Regions from separate parts of the Streptomyces sp. UF-297 genome, predicted to be linked through region 1. Evidence: predicted binding sites of a transcription regulator. Region 1 holds the regulator's gene; each other region holds the start of a gene.
What was found. Region 1 encodes HrcA, which represses chaperone genes, less so after heat shock. Its sites were predicted from a motif close to TTNGCACTCNGNNNNNCNGAGTGCNAA; they were not measured.
Positions count from the first base shown of each region.

Region 2: groES (co-chaperone GroES) is a predicted target of HrcA. The motif match lies at 3,675-3,701, and genes of this name have one in related genera.
Region 3: groL (chaperonin GroEL) is a predicted target of HrcA. The motif match lies at 2,528-2,554, and genes of this name have one in related genera.

Region 1 covers NZ_JBSIBZ010000039.1:96-6,442, forward strand. Annotated here, with positions in the region: gene dnaJ (molecular chaperone DnaJ) at 1-1,129, opposite strand, end outside; gene hrcA (heat-inducible transcriptional repressor HrcA) at 1,130-2,146, opposite strand; gene AC4IJH_RS22095 (MBL fold metallo-hydrolase) at 2,332-3,066, shown strand; gene AC4IJH_RS22100 (DUF3097 domain-containing protein) at 3,220-4,044, shown strand; gene hemW (radical SAM family heme chaperone HemW) at 4,053-5,285, opposite strand; gene AC4IJH_RS22110 (SpoIIE family protein phosphatase) at 5,642-6,347, opposite strand, start outside.
Region 2 covers NZ_JBSIBZ010000041.1:41,929-48,275, forward strand. Annotated here, with positions in the region: gene AC4IJH_RS22945 (LCP family protein) at 11-1,270, opposite strand; gene AC4IJH_RS22950 (sensor histidine kinase) at 1,340-2,779, opposite strand; gene AC4IJH_RS22955 (response regulator transcription factor) at 2,811-3,491, opposite strand; gene groES (co-chaperone GroES) at 3,849-4,157, shown strand; gene groL (chaperonin GroEL) at 4,254-5,876, shown strand; gene AC4IJH_RS22970 (hydroxyacid dehydrogenase) at 5,988-6,347, opposite strand, start outside.
Region 3 covers NZ_JBSIBZ010000104.1:504-6,850, reverse strand. Annotated here, with positions in the region: gene AC4IJH_RS37745 (alanine/glycine:cation symporter family protein) at 1-391, opposite strand, end outside; gene groL (chaperonin GroEL) at 740-2,362, opposite strand; gene AC4IJH_RS37735 (cold-shock protein) at 2,674-2,877, opposite strand; gene AC4IJH_RS37730 (MoaD/ThiS family protein) at 3,303-3,581, opposite strand; gene thrC (threonine synthase) at 3,693-4,976, opposite strand; SAM riboswitch class I at 4,994-5,146, opposite strand; gene AC4IJH_RS37720 (glucosyl-3-phosphoglycerate synthase) at 5,297-6,244, shown strand.

The DNA.
Region 1 (6,347 bases):
CGTTGAAAGCGTCCTTCAGCCGGGAGAACAGCCCCTGCTGCCCGGGCTGGAACTGCCCGGTGGGCCGCTCCTCACCGCGCAGCTTCGCCAGCCTCCGCAGCAGCTCCTCCTGCTCCGGGTCCAGCTTCGAGGGCGTCTGCACCTCGACGTGCACGATCAGGTCGCCGCGCCCGCCGCCGCGCAGATGTGTGACACCGCGCTGGTGCAGCGGAATGGACTGCCCCGACTGGGTGCCGGGCCGGATGTCGACCTCCTCCAGCCCGTCCAGCGTCTCCAGCGGGCACTTCGTGCCCAGCGCCGCCGCCGTCATCGGGATGGTGACCGTGCAGTGCAGGTCGTCGCCGCGCCGCTGGAAGACCGGGTGCGGCAGCTCGTGGATCTCGACGTAGAGGTCGCCCGCCGGGCCACCGCCCGGGCCGACCTCGCCCTCACCGGCGAGCTGGATGCGCGTCCCGTTGTCGACACCGGCCGGGATCTTGACCGTGAGCGTACGGCGGGAGCGCACCCGGCCGTCGCCCGCGCACTCCGGGCACGGGGTGGGGACCACGGTCCCGAAGCCCTGGCACTGCGGGCACGGGCGCGAGGTCATGACCTGGCCCAGGAAGGACCGCGTCACCTGCGAGACCTCACCGCGGCCGCGGCACATGTCACAGGTCTGCGCGGACGTACCGGGCGCGGCGCCCTCACCGCTGCAGGTCGTGCACACCACGGCGGTGTCGACCTGGATGTCCTTGGTCGTGCCGAAGGCGGCCTCGTCCAGCTCCACGTCCAGCCGGATCATGGCGTCCTGGCCGCGGCGCGTACGCGAGCGGGGCCCGCGCTGCGACGCCGTACCGAAGAACGCGTCCATGATGTCGGAGAAGTTGCCGAAGCCCGCGCCGAAGCCGCCCGCGCCACCGGCGCCGCCGGACTGCGAGAGCGGGTCCCCGCCGAGGTCGTAGACCTGCTTCTTCTGCGGGTCCGACAGCACCTCGTAAGCGGCGTTGATCTCCTTGAACCGCTCCTGGGTCTTCGGATCCGGATTCACGTCCGGGTGCAGCTCGCGCGCCAGCCGCCGGAAAGCCTTCTTGATCTCGTCCTGCGAGGCATCGCGGCGAACGCCCAGGACCGCGTAGTAATCCGTGGCCACTTACGACTCCGCCAGGATCTGTCCGACGTAACGTGCCACTGCGCGTACCGCTCCCATCGTTCCGGGGTAGTCCATGCGGGTCGGTCCGACCACGCCGAGTTTGGCGACTGCCTCGTCGCCCGAACCGTAGCCGACCGCGACGACCGATGTGGAAGTCAGGCCCTCGTGAGCGTTCTCGTGCCCGATGCGTACGGTCATGCCCGAGTCCTTGGCCTCCCCGAGCAGCTTGAGGAGCACCACCTGCTCTTCCAGCGCTTCCAGCACCGGCCGGATGGTCAGCGGGAAGTCGTGCCCGAAGCGCGTGAGATTGGCGGTACCGCCGATCATCAGCCGCTCCTCGGTCTCCTCCACCAAAGTCTCCAGCAAGACCGACAGCACTGTCGAGACCGTGCCGCGGTCCTCCTGCTCGAAGGAGTCGGGCAGGTCCTGCACCAGCTGCGGCACGTCCGTGAACCGCCGCCCCACGACACGGCTGTTGAGCCGCGCCCGCAGGTCCGCCAGCGAACTCTCGCCGAACGGCGCCGGGCAGTCGATCATGCGCTGCTCGACCCGCCCGGTGTCCGTGATCAGTACGAGCATCAGCCGGGCCGGGGCCAGCGACAAGAGCTCCACGTGCCGCACGGTGGACCGCGTCAACGACGGGTACTGCACCACCGCGACCTGCCGGGTCAGCTGCGCCAGCAGCCGGACCGTGCGCCCCACCACATCGTCGAGGTCGACCGCGCCGTCCAGGAAATTCTGGATGGCCCGCCGCTCCGGCGACGACAGGGGTTTGACGCCCGCCAGCTTGTCGACGAACAGGCGGTAGCCCTTGTCGGTCGGGATGCGCCCGGCGCTCGTATGAGGCTGGGCGATGAAGCCCTCGTCCTCCAGCGCCGCCATGTCGTTACGGACCGTGGCGGGTGAGACACCGAGGCGATGCCGCTCGGTCAGGGCCTTGGACCCGACCGGCTCCTCCGTCCCGACATAGTCCTGGACGATGGCGCGCAGCACTTCAAGCCTGCGTTCACTGAGCATCGCGCACACCTCCAGTCCGGCCGTTCTCCGGGTCGTTCTTCCTGGGCCGTCTTTGGCACTCACCATGTCCGAGTGCCAAGCCCTGAGCCAGTGTACGGCCGGGTCGCACAAGCAGGGCAAGGGCGGCCGTCACGTAACCGCCGATCCGGCGGGCAACGCTATCGCGACACGGCTAGCGTCTCGGTATGCACACGACTTGGGAAGAGGCCGGCTGGGAACGTCTCGGTGCGGGCGTGGGCCGCCGCCGCATGCCGGGCTGGGACGAGACGATCGGCGTGGTCGCGGGCTCGGCGGGCGTCCTGCTCGTCGACACCGGCGCCACGCTGCGCGACGGCGCCGAGCTGCGCTGCCAGGCGCGCGACATCCTGGGCCGGGAAGTGACGCATATCGCGCTGACGCACCCCCACTTCGACCATGTACTGGGCACCGCAGCCTTCGCGGGCGTGGAGGTCTTCGGCGCCGCGGGCGTGGACGACCTCCTGCTGCACGGCAAAGACGAGCTGCGCGCGGCCGCGGTGCACCACGGCGTCGACGCGGACGCCGCGGCGGAGGCCGCCGACCTCCTCGTACGCCCCCACCACCTGGTCTCCGGCGAGCGCACCCTGGACCTGGGCGACCGCCAGGTGCTGCTGGCCAACGTCGGCCCCGGCCACACCGCGCACGACCTGGCGGTGCTGGTCCCCGGCGGGCACGGCTCCCCCGAGATCGTCTTCTGCGGCGACCTCGTCGAGGAGTCCGGTACGCCCCAGGCCGGTTCGGACGCCATCCCCACCCAGTGGCCCGCCGCCCTGGACCGCCTGCTCGCCCTCGGCGGCGAAAACGCGCTCTACGTCCCGGGCCACGGCGCGGTGGTAGATGCCCGATTCGTCCGTGACCAGCGCGACCAGCTGGCCCGCCGCTTCGGCGTGTCGCCTTCCTGACCTGCGTCTCTTCCTTATCGTCCGTACGGTCCCAGCGTCGTCCGTACGGCCCGGCCGGTCTCCGTACGGCCCTGCCCCCACCCGTACGGACCGGCCACCGTCCCTGCGGTCCCGCCCGCGCAGAACCCCGCACAGATCAAGGCAGCAGCCGCCATGCAGAGCAAGCGCTACGACCTCACCCCTCCCTGGAAGAAGCAGCGCCCCGCGCCCGAGGTCCCGGCCGACCCCGATCTGGTCGTCGAGGAGCTCACCACCGGCTTCTGCGGCGCCGTGATCCGCTGCGAGAAGACGGCGGAGGGGCCGACGGTCACCCTGGAGGACCGCTTCGGCAAGCACCGCGTCTTCCCCATGACGCCGCGCGGTTTCCTCCTGGAGGGCCAGGTCGTCACCCTCGTACGGCCCCGGGCGCGGCCCGCCGCCCGCGGCCCGGCCCGTACCGCCTCCGGGTCGCTGGCCGTGCCCGGCGCCCGCGCCCGGGTGGCCAGGGCCGGCCGCATCTACGTCGAGGGGCGCCACGACGCGGAGCTGGTCGAACGCGTCTGGGGCGACGACCTGCGCATCGAGGGCGTGGTCGTCGAATACCTGGAAGGCATCGACGACCTGCCCGCCATCGTCGCGGACTTCTCCCCCGGCCCCGACGCGCGGCTGGGCGTCCTGGTGGACCACCTCGTCCCCGGCTCCAAGGAGTCCCGGATCGCGGCGCAGGTCACCGACGCCCACACCCTGGTCGTCGGGCACCCCTACATCGACGTCTGGGAAGCGGTGAAGCCGTCCTCGGTGGGCATCGCCGCCTGGCCGTCCGTGCCGCGCGGCCAGGACTGGAAGACCGGGGTGTGCCGCGCCCTGGGCTGGCCGGAGAACACCGGCGCCGCCTGGCAGCACATCCTCTCCTCGGTCCGCTCCTACAAGGACCTGGAGCCGCAACTCCTGGGCCGCGTCGAGGAGTTGATCGACTTCGTCACGGCGCCGCCCGAGTAGCGCCGGGGTCAGTCCACCAGGTCCCGGACCACCGCGTCGGCCAGCAGCCGCCCGCGCAGCGTCAGCACGGCCCGGCCCGCCTCGTAGGGGGCGGGCTCCAGCAGGCCGTCGGACAGGGCGCGCGCCGCCGCCCGCGCGCCCTGCGGCGCCAGGAGGGACAGCGGGCAGCCGTCCGCGAGGCGCAGTTCGAGCAGGATGCGCTCGACGCGGCGGTCCTCCTCGGCGAGCACCTCGCGGCCCGCGCCCGGCGAGCGCCCGTCCTGGAGCGCCTGGGCGTACGCCCCCGGGTGCTTGACGTTCCACCAGCGCACCCCGCCCACGTGGCTGTGCGCGCCGGGCCCGGCGCCCCACCAGTCGGCGCCGGTCCAGTACAGCTCGTTGTGGCGGCAGCGGCCGGCCTTGGAGGTCGCCCAGTTGGAGACCTCGTACCAGGAGAAACCGGCCGCGGTCAGCCGCTCCTCGGCGATCAGGTAGCGGTCGGCGTGCACATCGTCGTCCGTCATCGGGACCTCGCCGCGCCGGATGCGGCGCGCGAGCTGGGTGCCCTCCTCCACGATCAGCGCGTAGGCCGAGACGTGGTCGGGGCCCGCCGCGATCGCCGCGTCCAGCGAGGCCCGCCAGTCGTCGTCGCTCTCACCGGGGGTTCCGTAGATCAGATCGAGGTTGACGTGGTCGAAGCCGGCCGCGCGCGCCTCGGCGACACAGGCCTCGGGCCGCCCTGGCGTGTGCGTGCGGTCAAGGATCTTCAGGACGTGCTGCCGGGCGCTCTGCATACCGAAGGAGACCCGGTCGAAGCCGCCCGCCCGCAGCTCTTCGAGGTAGCGCGGGTCCACCGACTCCGGGTTGGCCTCGGTGGTGATCTCCGCGTCCGGCGCGAGGCCGAACTCGTCCCGGATCGCGGCCAGCATCCGGACCAGGTCCGCCGCGGGCAGCAGGGTGGGCGTACCGCCTCCGACGAAGACCGTCTCGACGGACCGCGGGTCCTCGCCCAGGACCTTGCGCGCCAGGCGCACCTCCTCGACGAGCGTGGCGGCGTAGTTGTCGCGCGAGGCCAGCGCGCCGCCGGAGCCGCGCAGCTCACCGGCGGTGTAGGTGTTGAAGTCGCAGTAGCCGCAGCGGGTGGCGCAGTACGGGACGTGCAGATAGAACCCGAGGGGACGCTCAGTGGCCCCGTCCAGGGCACGGCGGGGCAGCACCCCGTCGTCGGGCATGGGCTCACCATCGGGCAGTGCGGAAGGCATTCCCCCATTGTCCGCCATAAAGCCGCGGCCCCTTCCGTGCCCCGTTCAAGGGCGCGGGGCCGTGCCGATACGCGGCTCCGCCACGTGGGCGCGCCCAGCCACAACCGGCCCGCAGCCGACAGGCCTCAGGGCCTGTCGTCAACGTCCCGTCGTTCGCCCGGAGGGCGGGCCTGGCGGCGTCTGGCGCACTCCGCTCGCTTCGCGAGCTGCCTCTCGGCTCTTTGCGTCGTTCTACGGATGCCGAGCGCTCTCGCAAGGCGGAGGGGCGCCCCGGTACTGGTACCGGGGCGAGCCCGGCAACGCGGCGAGCGTGCGTGCCAGGCGTCGCCAGGCAGGCGGGACTGTGACGACGGGCCCTAGCGGAGCGCATGCAGCACCAGCAGCGCCAGATCGTCATCCGGCGGCGTCGGCCCGAAGGCGTGCACCGCCTCGCGGATCCGGCCCGCGACCCCGTCTGCCCCCAGCCCCGCGCACTGCGCCAGCGCCGCCGCCAGGCCGTCCTCGTCGTCGAAGAGCCGCGGGCCCGAGCGCCGCTCGGTCACCCCGTCGGTGACGCACAGCAGCGTCTCGCCCGGGGCCAGGTCGAAGGACTGGGAGACGTACGCGGACTCCTCCAGCACCCCCAGCAGCATCTGCGGGTCCGCCACGACCCGTACCGTGCCGTCCGCGCCCAGCACCAGCGGCAGCGGGTGCCCGGCGCTGGCGAGGGTGCAGCGCGCGCCGCCCGCCTCTTCGGGGTTCGGCACGATCTCGCCGTACAGGAGCGACAGGAAGCGCCCCTGCTCGCCCTCCTCCAGGAGCCCCTCGGCCGCGGGGAGGCCGTCGACGGGCCCGCCGCTCACTCCCCCGGCGGCCGCGACCGCCGCCGTCACCGCGATGACGGAGTCGGCGGCCTCCCGCGCGACGGTCTTGTTGAGCCGGTCCAGGACCTCGTCCACACCGAAGCCGTCGCGCGCCAGCATGCGCAGTACGGGCCGGGCCAGGCCGGTCACCGCGGCCGCCTCGGGTCCGCTGCCGCACACATCGCCGAGGGCGAAGCACCAGCGCCCGCCGCCGGCGTCG
Region 2 (6,347 bases), on a different contig from region 1:
GAGGCGCTCGTCAGTCCACGCACGGGATTCCTCCGCCATCGATGGTGGGCGCCGAGGGTTGCTCGGTCCGTGGGGAAGACGGGCCGGATGTGGGGGTGGTTGCGGTATTTGTGGAAGGTGTGGGCTTTCCTACACCGTCGGCGGAGCCGTTCTCACCTGCTGATTTGCCGCCCTCGTCGGTCCCCTTGGGGCTCAGCGCCGCCGCGACGATCCGCTTGATCTTCGCCGGGTCGACCCGGTTGACGTCCTCGCCGTTGTGCTTGGCGAAGCCCTCGATGGGCAGCGTGGTGAACTGCACGTTCCCGCCGGAGAGGTTCTTCGCCTGCTTGATGAACGACATCAGGTCCCAGCCCTCGTCGATCACCAGGTCCTTCTTGGCCACGTCCAGCAGCTTCAGCAGCCGTACGGGGTCGGTGAAGGTGCCCGCCGAGTTGAGCTTGTGCATGGCGGAGGCGAGAAAGGCCTGCTGGCGGCGGGTGCGGTCCAGATCGCCGCGGGGCAGCCCGTGCCGCTGCCGTACGAAGGCGAGGGACTGCGGGCCGTTCAGGGTCTGCTCGCCCGCCGGGAAGTCGGCGCCCGAATAGCGGTCCTTGACCGGCTTCTTCAGGCACACCCGCACCCCGTCCAGCGCATCGGCGATGTGCAGGAAACCGACCAGGTTCACCTCGGCGAAGTGGTCGATGGGCACGCCCAGGAAATTGCGTACGGTCTCGATCTCGGCCTTGCGGCCCGCCTCGCGCCCCGCGTGCTCCAGGGTGGGCTTGTCGCGCTCGCCCTGCCGGTAGAGCCGGTCCTCGGCACGGGCCTTGGCCAGCCCGTACGCCTTCTTGATCTTGTCCTTGCCGTGGCCCGGGATGTCGACGAAATCGTCGCGCGGAATGGAGAAGGCCTTGGCCCGGCCGCCGTCGCCGGGCACGTGCAGCAGGATCAGGGTGTTGGTGTTGTAGCCGCCGATCTCCGAGCTGCCGGCGTGCAGCTTGTCCAGCACGTCCTGGGGCAGGTCGTCGCCGTCCTGGTCCTTACGGCTGTCCAGGCCCATCAGCAGGATGTTGGTGTCGCCGCCGCTCGACTTGGGCGCGCCGTCCTCCAGCGCGCGCGAGGACCCGATGTGCGCGGCCAGGTCGCGGTAGAGGTACCAGCCCGCCGCGCCCACGCACAGCGCCAGCGCGAGCCCGCACAGCAGCAGCGTGCGCCCCAGGCGGCGGGGCTTGCGGCGGCGCCTGCCCGTACGCCGCTGCTCGATGTCCGTACCCGTCCGACGGTGCTTCATCGCACCAGGGTCGAACGGCCGCGCTGAAGGAATCCTGAGGGTCCTGAAGACGCCTTCAGAAGCGGACCGTCACCCCTCGCGTACGGGAAACTCGGGAAATACAGCCACCAGGCGCGCGCCCCCCTCGCCGTCCCCGACGACCAGGTCCCCGCCGTGCGCGCGGGCGATGGAGCGGGCGATGGCCAGCCCCAGACCGCTGCCGCCGCGCCCGCGGTCGCGGGCCGCGTCCAGCCGCGCGAAGCGCTCGAAGACGTGCTCGCGCTCGGCCTCGGGAATGCCGGGACCGTCGTCGGCGACCTCCAGCACGGCCTGCCCGCCCTCGCCGCGCGCGGTGATCCGTACCTCCGAGCGCGCATACCGCAGCGCGTTGTCGACGAGATTGGCCAGCAGCCGCTCCACCTGCGCGGGGTCCGCGCGTACCGGCACCGGCGCGGGGGCCAGGACGCTGAGGCGGATCGCGGCCCGCGGCCTGCGGGCCGCGTCCTCGGCCGCCAGCAGCGCCAGGTCCACCGGCTCGCGTGCCGGGGCGGGCCGGGCGTCCAGCCGGGCGAGCAGCAGCAGGTCCCCGGCCACGCGCTGGAGCCGCTCGGTGTCGGCGAGCGCGGCCCGTACGCGGGCCAGCAGCGCGGGCCCGCGCTCCGGCCCCGCCAGGGCCACCTCCAGCTGGGAGCGGACGGCGGCGATCGGGTTGCGCAGCTCGTGCGAGGCGTCCGCGACGAACTGCCGCTGCCGGGCGACGGCCTCCTCCAGCCGGTCCAGGGTGGCGTTGACCGTACGGGCCAGCAGCGCGACCTCGTCCCCGCCCGCCGGGTCGGGCACCCGGCGGTCCAGCGCGCTCTCGGTGACGGCGGCCAGCTCGGTGCGGATGGCGGTGACCGGGCGCAGCGCCAGGCCCGTGACCGCCCAGGCGATCGCGGCGGCCAGCGCGATCAGCGCCGGGGCGCCGGCCAGCAGGCCCAGTGCGATGGCGTGGGTGGCGTCGTCCACGTCCGACAACACGGTCAGCGCGTACACGTACCGGACCCCGCCCTCGGGCGGCGAGGCCCGCACCACGACCAGGTCGCCGCGCTCACCGGCCGCCGCCGGGCCGCCGGTGACGATGCGGGAGGCGGAGTCCTGCCCGGGCGGCGGCCGGAAGCCGGACAGCGCGGCGGCGGGCGGCTCGGCGGCGTGGGGGGGGGGGGGGGGGGGGGGGGGGGGGGGGGGGGGGGGGGGGGGGGGGGGGGGGGGGGCGGCGTGCCGGGTGGTGGCCACCACCCGGCCTGCGGAGTCCAGTACGAGCACCAGGTCCACGCCGGAGTCGGGCGCGGGCAGCGGCGCGGGAAGCGTGCCCGTGTCGACCTGCGCGGCGACCTTGCGCGCGGCCAGCTCGGTACGGCCCGTCGTGTTGTCCAGCAGATTGGCCCGCAGCACGGTGTAGAGCCAGCCCCCGCCCACCCCCAGCACCAGCGCCATCGTCAGCGCGGCCGCCGCCGCGGCCCGCCCCCGTACGCTCCGCGGCCACCGCACCCTGCGCGGCCACCGCCCCGGCGGCGGGCCACTAGCCACCGTCGGGCGCCATTCGGTAGCCCACCCCGTGCACCGTCAGGATCGACCGGCGCCCGAAGGGGGCGTCGACCTTCTTGCGCAGCGAGGACACGTACACCTCGACGATGTTCGGGTCGATCTCGGCGGGGGAGTCCCACACCTCGTCCAGGATGTCCTGCTTGGCCACCGCCCGGCCCTCGCCCGCCATCAGGCAGCGCAGTACGCCCAGTTCGCGCGCGGTCAGCTCGATGTCGGCGGCGCCCCTGCGGCACCGGCGGCCCTCGGCGTCCAGCGTCAGATCCCCGGCCTGCAGGGTGTGCGGGCGCTCGCCGCCCCGCCCCCGCCGCCCCAGCGCACGCAGCCGCGCCAGCAGGACGACGAAGGAGAACGGCTTGGTCAGATAGTCGTCGGCCCCCGAGTCCAGCCCCTCGGCCTCGTCGTACTCGCCGTCCTTGGCGGTCAGCATCAGCACCGGCGTCCAGATCTCGCGCCGCCGCAGCCGCCCGCAGAGCTCATAGCCGTTGAGCCCCGGCAGCATCACGTCCAGCACGATCACGTCGTACGGCCCCGCCAGCGCCAGCTCCAGCCCCCGGTGCCCGTCATGAGCGACATCCACCCAGTGCCCCTCAGCGGCCAGCCCCCGCCGAAGCGAATCGGCCAGCCCCTCTTCATCCTCGACCACCAGTACCCGCATGCCCCCATTGTCCGGGTTCGCCCGCGACACCTCTTTTTCACCACCCCCACCAGGGACGGCCGCGCCGACAAACACAACGGGAGGGGGCGGGGCTGCGGCGCGCCCGACCCGGACCAAACCCCTCGCCGAAGGCGAAAACCCCGCCGCGAGGCGACCCGATCGTGCCGGGCGACGCCAGTCGCGTTGGCACTCCGCTTGACCGAGTGCTAACCGCGTCATAACCTCGGGCCTGGCACTCTCCAACGGGGAGTGCCAAACACAGCGACGGGTAGATCCGGCACCCGCGACGACGGATCCGACCTGGTCGCCACCTCAGACAGTTAACCCCGTGAGATCTCCGAAGGGGGAGGTCGGATCGTGACGACCGCCAGCTCCAAGGTTGCCATCAAGCCGCTCGAGGACCGCATTGTGGTCCAGCCGCTCGACGCCGAGCAGACCACGGCCTCTGGCCTGGTTATCCCGGACACCGCGAAGGAGAAGCCCCAGGAGGGCGCCGTCCTCGCCGTGGGCCCGGGCCGCTTCGAGAACGGCGAGCGCCTGCCGCTCGACGTGAAGGTCGGCGACGTCGTGCTCTACAGCAAGTACGGCGGCACCGAGGTGAAGTACAACGGCGAGGAGTACCTCGTCCTCTCGGCTCGCGACGTGCTCGCGATCATCGAGAAGTAATTCACCCAGTTTTGCTGTGATCTGCGCCCCGGTCCCCGAGTTCTAACAACCCGGTAGCCGGGGCGCAGTTCCATTGAGAGGACTTGAAGCACACTCATGGCGAAGATCCTGAAGTTCGACGAAGACGCCCGTCGCGCCCTTGAGCGCGGCGTCAACAAGCTCGCCGACACGGTCAAGGTGACGATCGGCCCCCGCGGCCGCAACGTCGTCATCGACAAGAAGTTCGGCGCGCCCACCATCACCAACGACGGTGTCACCATCGCCCGCGAGGTCGAGGTCGAGGACCCGTACGAGAACCTCGGCGCCCAGCTGGTGAAGGAGGTGGCGACCAAGACCAACGACATCGCTGGTGACGGCACCACCACCGCCACCGTCCTGGCCCAGGCTCTGGTCCGCGAGGGCCTGCGCAACGTCGCCGCCGGCGCTTCCCCGGCCGCCCTGAAGAAGGGCATCGACGCCGCGGTCAAGGCCGTGTCCGAGGACCTCCTCGCGACCGCCCGCCCGATCGACGACAAGGCCGACATCGCGGCCGTCGCCGGCCTGTCCGCCCAGGACAAGCAGGTCGGCGAGCTCATCGCCGAGGCGATGGACAAGGTCGGCAAGGACGGTGTCATCACCGTCGAGGAGTCCAACACCTTCGGTCTGGAGCTGGACTTCACCGAGGGCATGGCCTTCGACAAGGGCTACCTGTCCCCCTACATGGTCACCGACCAGGAGCGTATGGAGGCCGTCCTCGACGACCCGTACATCCTGATCCACCAGGGCAAGATCGCCTCCATCCAGGACCTGCTGCCCCTCCTGGAGAAGGTCATCCAGGCCGGTGGCTCCAAGCCGCTGCTGATCATCGCCGAGGACGTCGAGGGCGAGGCGCTCTCCACCCTGGTCGTGAACAAGATCCGCGGCACCTTCAACGCCGTCGCCGTCAAGGCCCCGGGCTTCGGCGACCGCCGCAAGGCGATGCTGCAGGACATGGCCACCCTCACCGGTGCCACCGTCATCGCCGAGGAGGTCGGCCTCAAGCTCGACCAGGCCGGTCTGGACGTGCTGGGCTCGGCCCGCCGCGTGACCGTCACCAAGGACGACACCACCATCGTCGACGGTGGCGGCAACTCCGGTGACGTCGAGGGCCGCGTCGCCCAGATCAAGGCCGAGATCGAGGCCACGGACTCCGACTGGGACCGCGAGAAGCTCCAGGAGCGCCTCGCCAAGCTCGCCGGTGGCGTCTGCGTCATCCGCGTGGGTGCGGCCACCGAGGTCGAGCTCAAGGAGAAGAAGCACCGCCTGGAGGACGCGATCTCCGCGACCCGTGCGGCCGTTGAGGAGGGCATCGTCTCCGGCGGTGGCTCCGCGCTCGTCCACGCCGCCAAGGTGCTGGAGGGCGGCCTGGGCAAGGAGGGCGACGAGGCCACCGGTGTCGCCGTCGTCCGCCGCGCCGTCGTCGAGCCGCTGCGCTGGATCGCCGAGAACGCCGGCCTCGAGGGCTACGTCATCACCTCCAAGGTGGCGGAGCTGGAGAAGGGCCAGGGCTTCAACGCGGCCACCGGCGAGTACGGCGACCTGGTCAAGGCCGGCGTCATCGACCCGGTCAAGGTCACCCGCTCCGCCCTGGAGAACGCCGCCTCCATCGCCTCCCTGCTCCTGACGACCGAGACCCTGGTCGTCGAGAAGCCGGCGGAGGAGGAGCCCGAGGCCGGTCACGGCCACGGTCACGCGCACTGAGGCACCGGCACGCAGCGCAGTCCGGCTGAGCCGCTGACGCGCTGACGCCGTACCGAAGCCCGGTCTCCCGTGGGGGGACCGGGCTTCGGCCGTCTTCGCCGCGGGCCGCGCTCAGGCCAAGTGGTCGAGGTCCTGCGGCCGTACGGGATGCGCGAACGGCAGCCCGCGGGCGTACCGCTCGATCTCGTCCAGCGCCGCGTCCGCCAGGCGGTGCAGCTCGCCGCCCAGCGAACCGGCGATGTGCGGGGTCAGCAGCACATTGGGCAGGTCGTACAACGGCGAGTCGGCGGGCGGGAGTTCGGGGTCCGTGACGTCCAGGACCGCGTTCAGCCGGCCCGAGGCCAGCTCCTTGAGCAGCGCGCGCTCGTCGACGAGCGAGCCCCGCGCGGTGTTGAGGAGGGTCGCGCCGTCCTGCATCAGCCCCAGCTGCCGCGCGCCGATCATGTGCCGGGTGGCGGGGAGCTGCGGCGC
Region 3 (6,347 bases), on a different contig from region 1:
CCGAGCCGTCCTTGTTACGGACCTTGTAGAGCTGGGCGAGGGCGGACTCGACGAAGGCCGAGGCGCCGCCGATGATCGCCATGACCCACATCCAGAAGACCGCGCCCGCGCCACCGAGGGTGACGGCGGTGGCGACACCGGCGATGTTGCCGGTGCCCACCCGGGCCGCGGCGGAGATGGTGAAGGCCCCGAAGGAGGAGACCGGCTTGGCGCCGTCGCTGCCGGGCTGGGACTTGTCCTTGAGGACCCGCAGCATCTCGGGGAAGAGCCGCAGCTGTACGGCCCTGGAGCGGACCGTGAAGTACAGCCCCGCCAAGATCACCAGCGGGATCAGCAGATAGGTCCAGAAGACGTCGTTGACGTCGACGATCAAGGAATCGAGCGTGCTCATGGGCGTCCTGCGTCTTCTGAGTCGGGTCGGGGTGCCCCCTCGACCCGTGGCAGGAGAAGAGGGGCGGCTCGGCTCTGAGCTCCGGAAAGTCTCCCCTGGCCCAAAGATCACGAACAGGGACTTTGGTCACGGATCACGTGAATCGTTGAAACTCGGAAAACCAGCGGGCCGACGGGGCCCGCCGAGACGCCCGGAGGGAAACACAGCAGGAAGCTCGGAGGGAAACACCGCAGCAAGCCCGGCAGGAAGCACGAGGCGCCCGGAAACAAGCACGAAAACGCCGCTGGGGCGGCACCCTCTGGGAGAGGGCGCCGCCCCAGCGGACTGAGGACGGTTGATCCGGGAGGATCAGAAGTCCATGTCACCGCCGGGCATGCCGCCCGGAGCGGCCGGGGCGGCCTTCTCCGGCTTGTCGGCGATGACGGCCTCGGTGGTGAGGAAGAGCGCGGCGATGGAGGACGCGTTCTGCAGCGCAGAGCGGGTCACCTTCGCCGGGTCGATGATGCCCTCGGCGATCATGTCGACGTACTCACCGGTCGCGGCGTTGAGGCCGTGGCCCGGGGTCAGGTTGCGCACCTTCTCCACGATGACGCCACCCTCGAGGCCGGCGTTCACCGAGATCTGCTTCAGCGGGGCCTCCAGGGCCAGCTTCACAGCGGCGGCACCGGTGGCCTCGTCACCCTCGAGCTCAAGCTTCTCGAAGACCGAGGAAGCCTGCAGCAGGGCGACGCCACCGCCGGCGACGATGCCCTCCTCGACGGCCGCCTTCGCGTTGCGAACGGCGTCCTCGATGCGGTGCTTGCGCTCCTTGAGCTCGACCTCGGTGGCGGCACCGGCCTTGATGACCGCAACACCGCCGGCGAGCTTCGCCAGGCGCTCCTGCAGCTTCTCGCGGTCGTAGTCGCTGTCCGAGTTCTCGATCTCGGCGCGGATCTGGTTGACGCGGCCCTGGACCTGGTCGCTGTCACCGGCACCGTCGACGATGGTGGTCTCGTCCTTGGTGATGACGACCTTGCGGGCGCGGCCGAGCAGGTCGAGACCGGCGTTCTCCAGCTTGAGGCCGACCTCCTCGGAGATGACGGTGCCACCGGTGAGGATGGCGATGTCGCCGAGCATGGCCTTGCGGCGGTCACCGAAGCCCGGGGCCTTGACGGCGACGGACTTGAAGGTGCCACGGATCTTGTTGACGACCAGGGTGGAGAGCGCCTCGCCCTCGACGTCCTCGGCGATGATCAGCAGCGGCTTGCCCGACTGCATGACCTTCTCCAGCAGCGGAAGGAGGTCCTTCACGTTGCTGACCTTGGAGTTGACGATCAGGATGTACGGGTCGTCCAGGGACGCCTCCATACGCTCCATGTCGGTGGCGAAGTACGCCGAGATGTAGCCCTTGTCGAAGCGCATACCCTCGGTGAGCTCCAGCTCCAGACCGAAGGTCTGGGACTCCTCGACGGTGATGACGCCTTCCTTGCCGACCTTGTCCATGGCCTCGGCGATCAGCTCGCCGATCTGGGTGTCGGCGGCGGAGATGGAGGCCGTGGAAGCGATCTGCTCCTTGGTCTCGACATCCTTCGCCTGCTCCAGCAGCGCGCCGGAGACGGCCTCGACGGCCTTCTCGATGCCGCGCTTCAGGGCCATCGGGTTGGCGCCGGCGGCAACGTTGCGCAGGCCTTCCTTGACCAGGGCCTGGGCCAGGACGGTCGCGGTCGTCGTGCCGTCACCGGCGACGTCGTCCGTCTTCTTCGCGACCTCCTTGACCAGCTCGGCGCCGATCTTCTCGTACGGGTCCTCGAGCTCGATCTCCTTGGCGATGGACACACCATCGTTGGTGATCGTGGGGGCGCCCCACTTCTTCTCGAGGACGACGTTGCGGCCCTTGGGGCCAAGGGTGACCTTGACGGCGTCGGCGAGCTGGTTCATCCCGCGCTCGAGACCGCGCCGTGCCTCCTCGTCGAACGCGATGATCTTGGCCATGTGAAGTGGTCCTCCCGGACATCGGGGTGGATTGCTCCGGACCGCGCTGGCGCCCGCGACGGACGGCCTACATGCCGTGTGGTTCCTTGCCCCACCCGGCCCGTGGGCCTCACCGGACCCGGTCCTTAACTGTCACTCTCACTCGGAGAGTGCTAACGCCAATGATTAGCACTCGGGTAGGGAGAGTGCAAGCGGCTGTGGACAACTAGACCCTGCGCTCCCGGTGCGCGACGGGCGCCCCTGCGCGCAACAAGAGGCCCGCACCCCCCTCAGGGAGCACGGGCCTCTGTACGCTGCAGTCGGTCGGCGCTTCAGCCGGCCACTCGGACCATGTCCGCCTGCGGCCCCTTCTGGCCCTGCGAGATCTCGAACTCGACCCGCTGACCCTCCTCAAGGGTGCGGTAGCCGTCCATCTGAATCGCGCTGTAGTGGACGAAAACATCCGCACCACCGTCGACCGCGATGAAGCCGTACCCCTTCTCCGCGTTGAACCACTTGACGGTGCCCTGAGCCATTCCTAACTCCCCTATTACTGGCCCTTCGCAGGACCGCGCTCCGCGGACCCGGGTCAGACCTCACCCCCTGACAGGTGGGGGTGTGCGCCGGAACGCGTCGACCGCCGCTGAATGTATCTGCCCCACTGCCCAGCGCAACAGGTCAATCGGACGAGAAATCCGGCCGGGCGCATTCGGCGATACCGGGTGAACTGCCCGGATTCCAGGGCAAGTCGGGCCGGGCAAAGCGCATCAAGGCGACAATTCGCATGCACGCTTTGGGCACAACTTGTCGCGTTCTCATATGCGTTGGGCACGCACTCGAAGAGGGTTCGTCACAACTGTATCGCCTTTAACAGCGCGGAATCGCCCCGTCCGCTTCAATTGCGGACGGGGCGATTCCGGCCAGACGTGGCCGCGCGGGCGTCGAAGATCCGTACGGGGCCTCAGCAGCCGCCCGCCACCGCGGGAATGATCGAAACGCCCGCACCGTCCGGCGTCGGGGTCTGAAGGCCCTGCTCGAAGCGCACGTCGTCGTCGTTGACGTAGACGTTCACGAAGCGCCGCAGCTTGCCGGTGTCGTCCAGCACGCGGGCGGCGATTCCGGCGTGGTTCTTCTCCAGGTCGGCGATCACCTCGGAGAGGGTCGCGCCCTCCGCGGGAACCTCGGCCCTGCCGCCGGTGTAGGTACGAAGGATGGTCGGAATTCGGACGTTGACGCTCATGGGCTTCTGCCTTCCAGCGGCTTCGGAGGAGGAAAGAGTCTTATGGGACGTACGGGACAGCCGGGGCCCGGACCAGGGCGTGGACCGGCTCCGGCGCGGGGGCCGGGTGGCTCAGCCGGCCAGCCCGGCGGCCCGGAAGGCCTCAAGGCTCGGCGGGATCGTCGCCGAGGGCCCGGTCGTGGGCGCCACCGCGTCCAGCGTCTTGAGGCCGTCACCGGTGTTGAGCACGACCGTGGTCAGCGCCGGGTCCAGGACCCCGGCCTCGATCAGCTTCCTGGTCACGCCCACGGTCACCCCGCCCGCGGTCTCCGCGAAGATGCCCTCGGTGCGCGCCAGCAGCTTGATCGCGTCCACGACCTGCTCGTCGTCGACGTCCTCGACCGCGCCGCCGGTGCGCCGCGCGATGTCCAGCACGTACGGCCCGTCCGCCGGGTTGCCGATGGCCAGGGACTTGGCGATGGTGTCCGGCTTGACCGGGCGGACGATGTCGTGGCCCTCCTTGAAGGCCCGCGAGACCGGCGAGCAGCCCTCGGCCTGGGCGCCGAAGATCTTGTACGGCCGGTCCTCGACGAGGCCGAGCGCGATCAGCTCCTTCAGCCCCTTGTCGATCTTGGTGAGCTGCGAGCCGGAGGCGATCGGGACGACGATCTGGTCCGGCAGCCGCCAGCCCAGCTGCTCGCAGATCTCGTACGCCAGGGTCTTGGAGCCCTCGCCGTAGTACGGGCGCAGATTGACGTTCACGAAGCCCCAGCCCTCGCCCAGCGGGTCGCCGATGAGCTCGGAGCAGAAGCGGTTGACGTCGTCGTAATTGCCCTGGATGCCGACGAGTTCGCCGCCGTAGACCGCGGCCATCACGACCTTGCCCTGCTCCAGGTCGTGCGGGATGAAGACGCAGGAGCGAAAGCCCGCGCGGGCCGCTGCGGCGCCCACCGCGCCCGCGAGGTTGCCGGTGGAGGAGCAGGACAGGGTGGTGAAGCCGAAGGCGCGGGCGGCCTCGACGGCGATGGCGACCACCCGGTCCTTGAAGGAGTGGGTGGGGTTGCCGGAGTCGTCCTTGACGTACAGGCCGCCGGTGACGCCCAGCTCACGGGCGAGGTTGTCGGCCTTGACCAGCTTGGTGAAGCCGGGGTTCAGACTCGGCTTGTGGGCGACGTCGGCGGGCACGGGCAGCAGCGGGGCATAGCGCCAGATGTTGTCGGGACCGGCCTCGATCCGCTTGCGCAGGCCCTCGGGGTCGCCGGCCGGCAGGTCGTAGGCGACCTCCAGCGGGCCGAAACAGGCCTCACAGGCGAAGATCGGGCCGAGCGGGAAGCGCTCGCCGCACTCGCGGCAGGACAGCGCGGCGGCGGGACCAAGAGCGACGGCGGGGGTGCTTTCGGTGACTTGCACAGCCATGGAGGCGAGGCCCTTTCTCCTCATCTTCCTCGCGACGCATCTCGCCGCGAGACGGATTTGGCACCTTCCCCGCCGGGAGCCTCGCGGACCGCGTGTGTGCGGTGGCAAGACCGGCTGGAGGGTTGCCGGGGCTTCAACGGGCCGTATCCCTCTGCCCCTCTGGATGAGCGGTATGGCGCTGGGACGAATCCCAGGCGTTTGTGCGGCGGCGACCCCGACATGCGGCGGTCATCGACGTTGTTCAAGACTGTAACCGAAGGGGCGGACGGTTGAGATAGGCGTCCGAACCGCGAGATGCGTCACATGCGAGAGGTGTTCACGTGCTGGAAGAGGTGGAGCGCTGGCTGAGCAGCCGCTCCTGGTCCGCTGCCGACCGCCCGCTCGACCAGCTGCTGGCCGCGAAGGGTGAGCGGGGCGAGACGGTGAGCGTGGTGCTGCCCGCGCTCAACGAGGAGGCGACGGTCGGCGCGATAGTCGACACCGTCCGCCGCGAGTTGATGTCCCCCGCGGTACCGCTGGTCGACGAGCTGGTGGTGCTGGACTCCGGTTCGAGCGACCACACCGCCAAGGTCGCGGCGGAGGCGGGCGCCCGGGTCGTGCACCGCGACGAGATCCTCCCGCGCGTCCCCGCGCTCCCGGGCAAGGGCGAGGTGCTGTGGCGCTCGCTGCTGGCCACCGGCGGCGACATCGTCTGCTTCGTCGACGCCGATCTGCGGGAGTTCTCCGCCCAGTTCGTGTCCGGGATCGTCGGCCCGCTGCTGACCGACCCCGAGGTGCAGTTCGTCAAGGCGATGTACGACCGCCCGCTGGGCGACGCGGCGGGCCAGGGCGGCCGGGTGACCGAGCTGGTGGCCCGCCCGCTGCTGAATCTGCACTGGCCGCAACTGGCCGGATTCGTCCAGCCGTTGGGCGGGGAGTACGCCGCCCGCCGCTCGCTGCTGGAGCGGCTGCCCTTCCCCGTGGGCTACGGCGTCGAGCTGGGCCTGCTCGTCGACGCGCTGCACACCGTCGGGCTGGACGCCCTGGCCCAGGTCGACGTCGGGGTGCGCAAGCACCGCCACCAGGACGGCCGGGCGCTGGGCCGGATGGCCGCCGCGATCTACCGTACGGCCCAACTGCGGCTCACCCGCGGCCACTTGACGCGCCCCCGGCTGACCCAGTTCGAGCGCGGCGAGAACGGCTTCGTGGCGCGCACGACGGCGGTGGACACCGAGGAGCGCCCGCCGATGCGCGACATCCCCGAATACACCGAACGCCGCGCCGCCTGACGGCACCACGCCGGGGCGTCAACCCGGCGCCAAAAGCCTCACCTGGGGACCAACCCGCGCCTGGCCACGGGTTCTTCACGGACACGGACAACAAACGCCATAG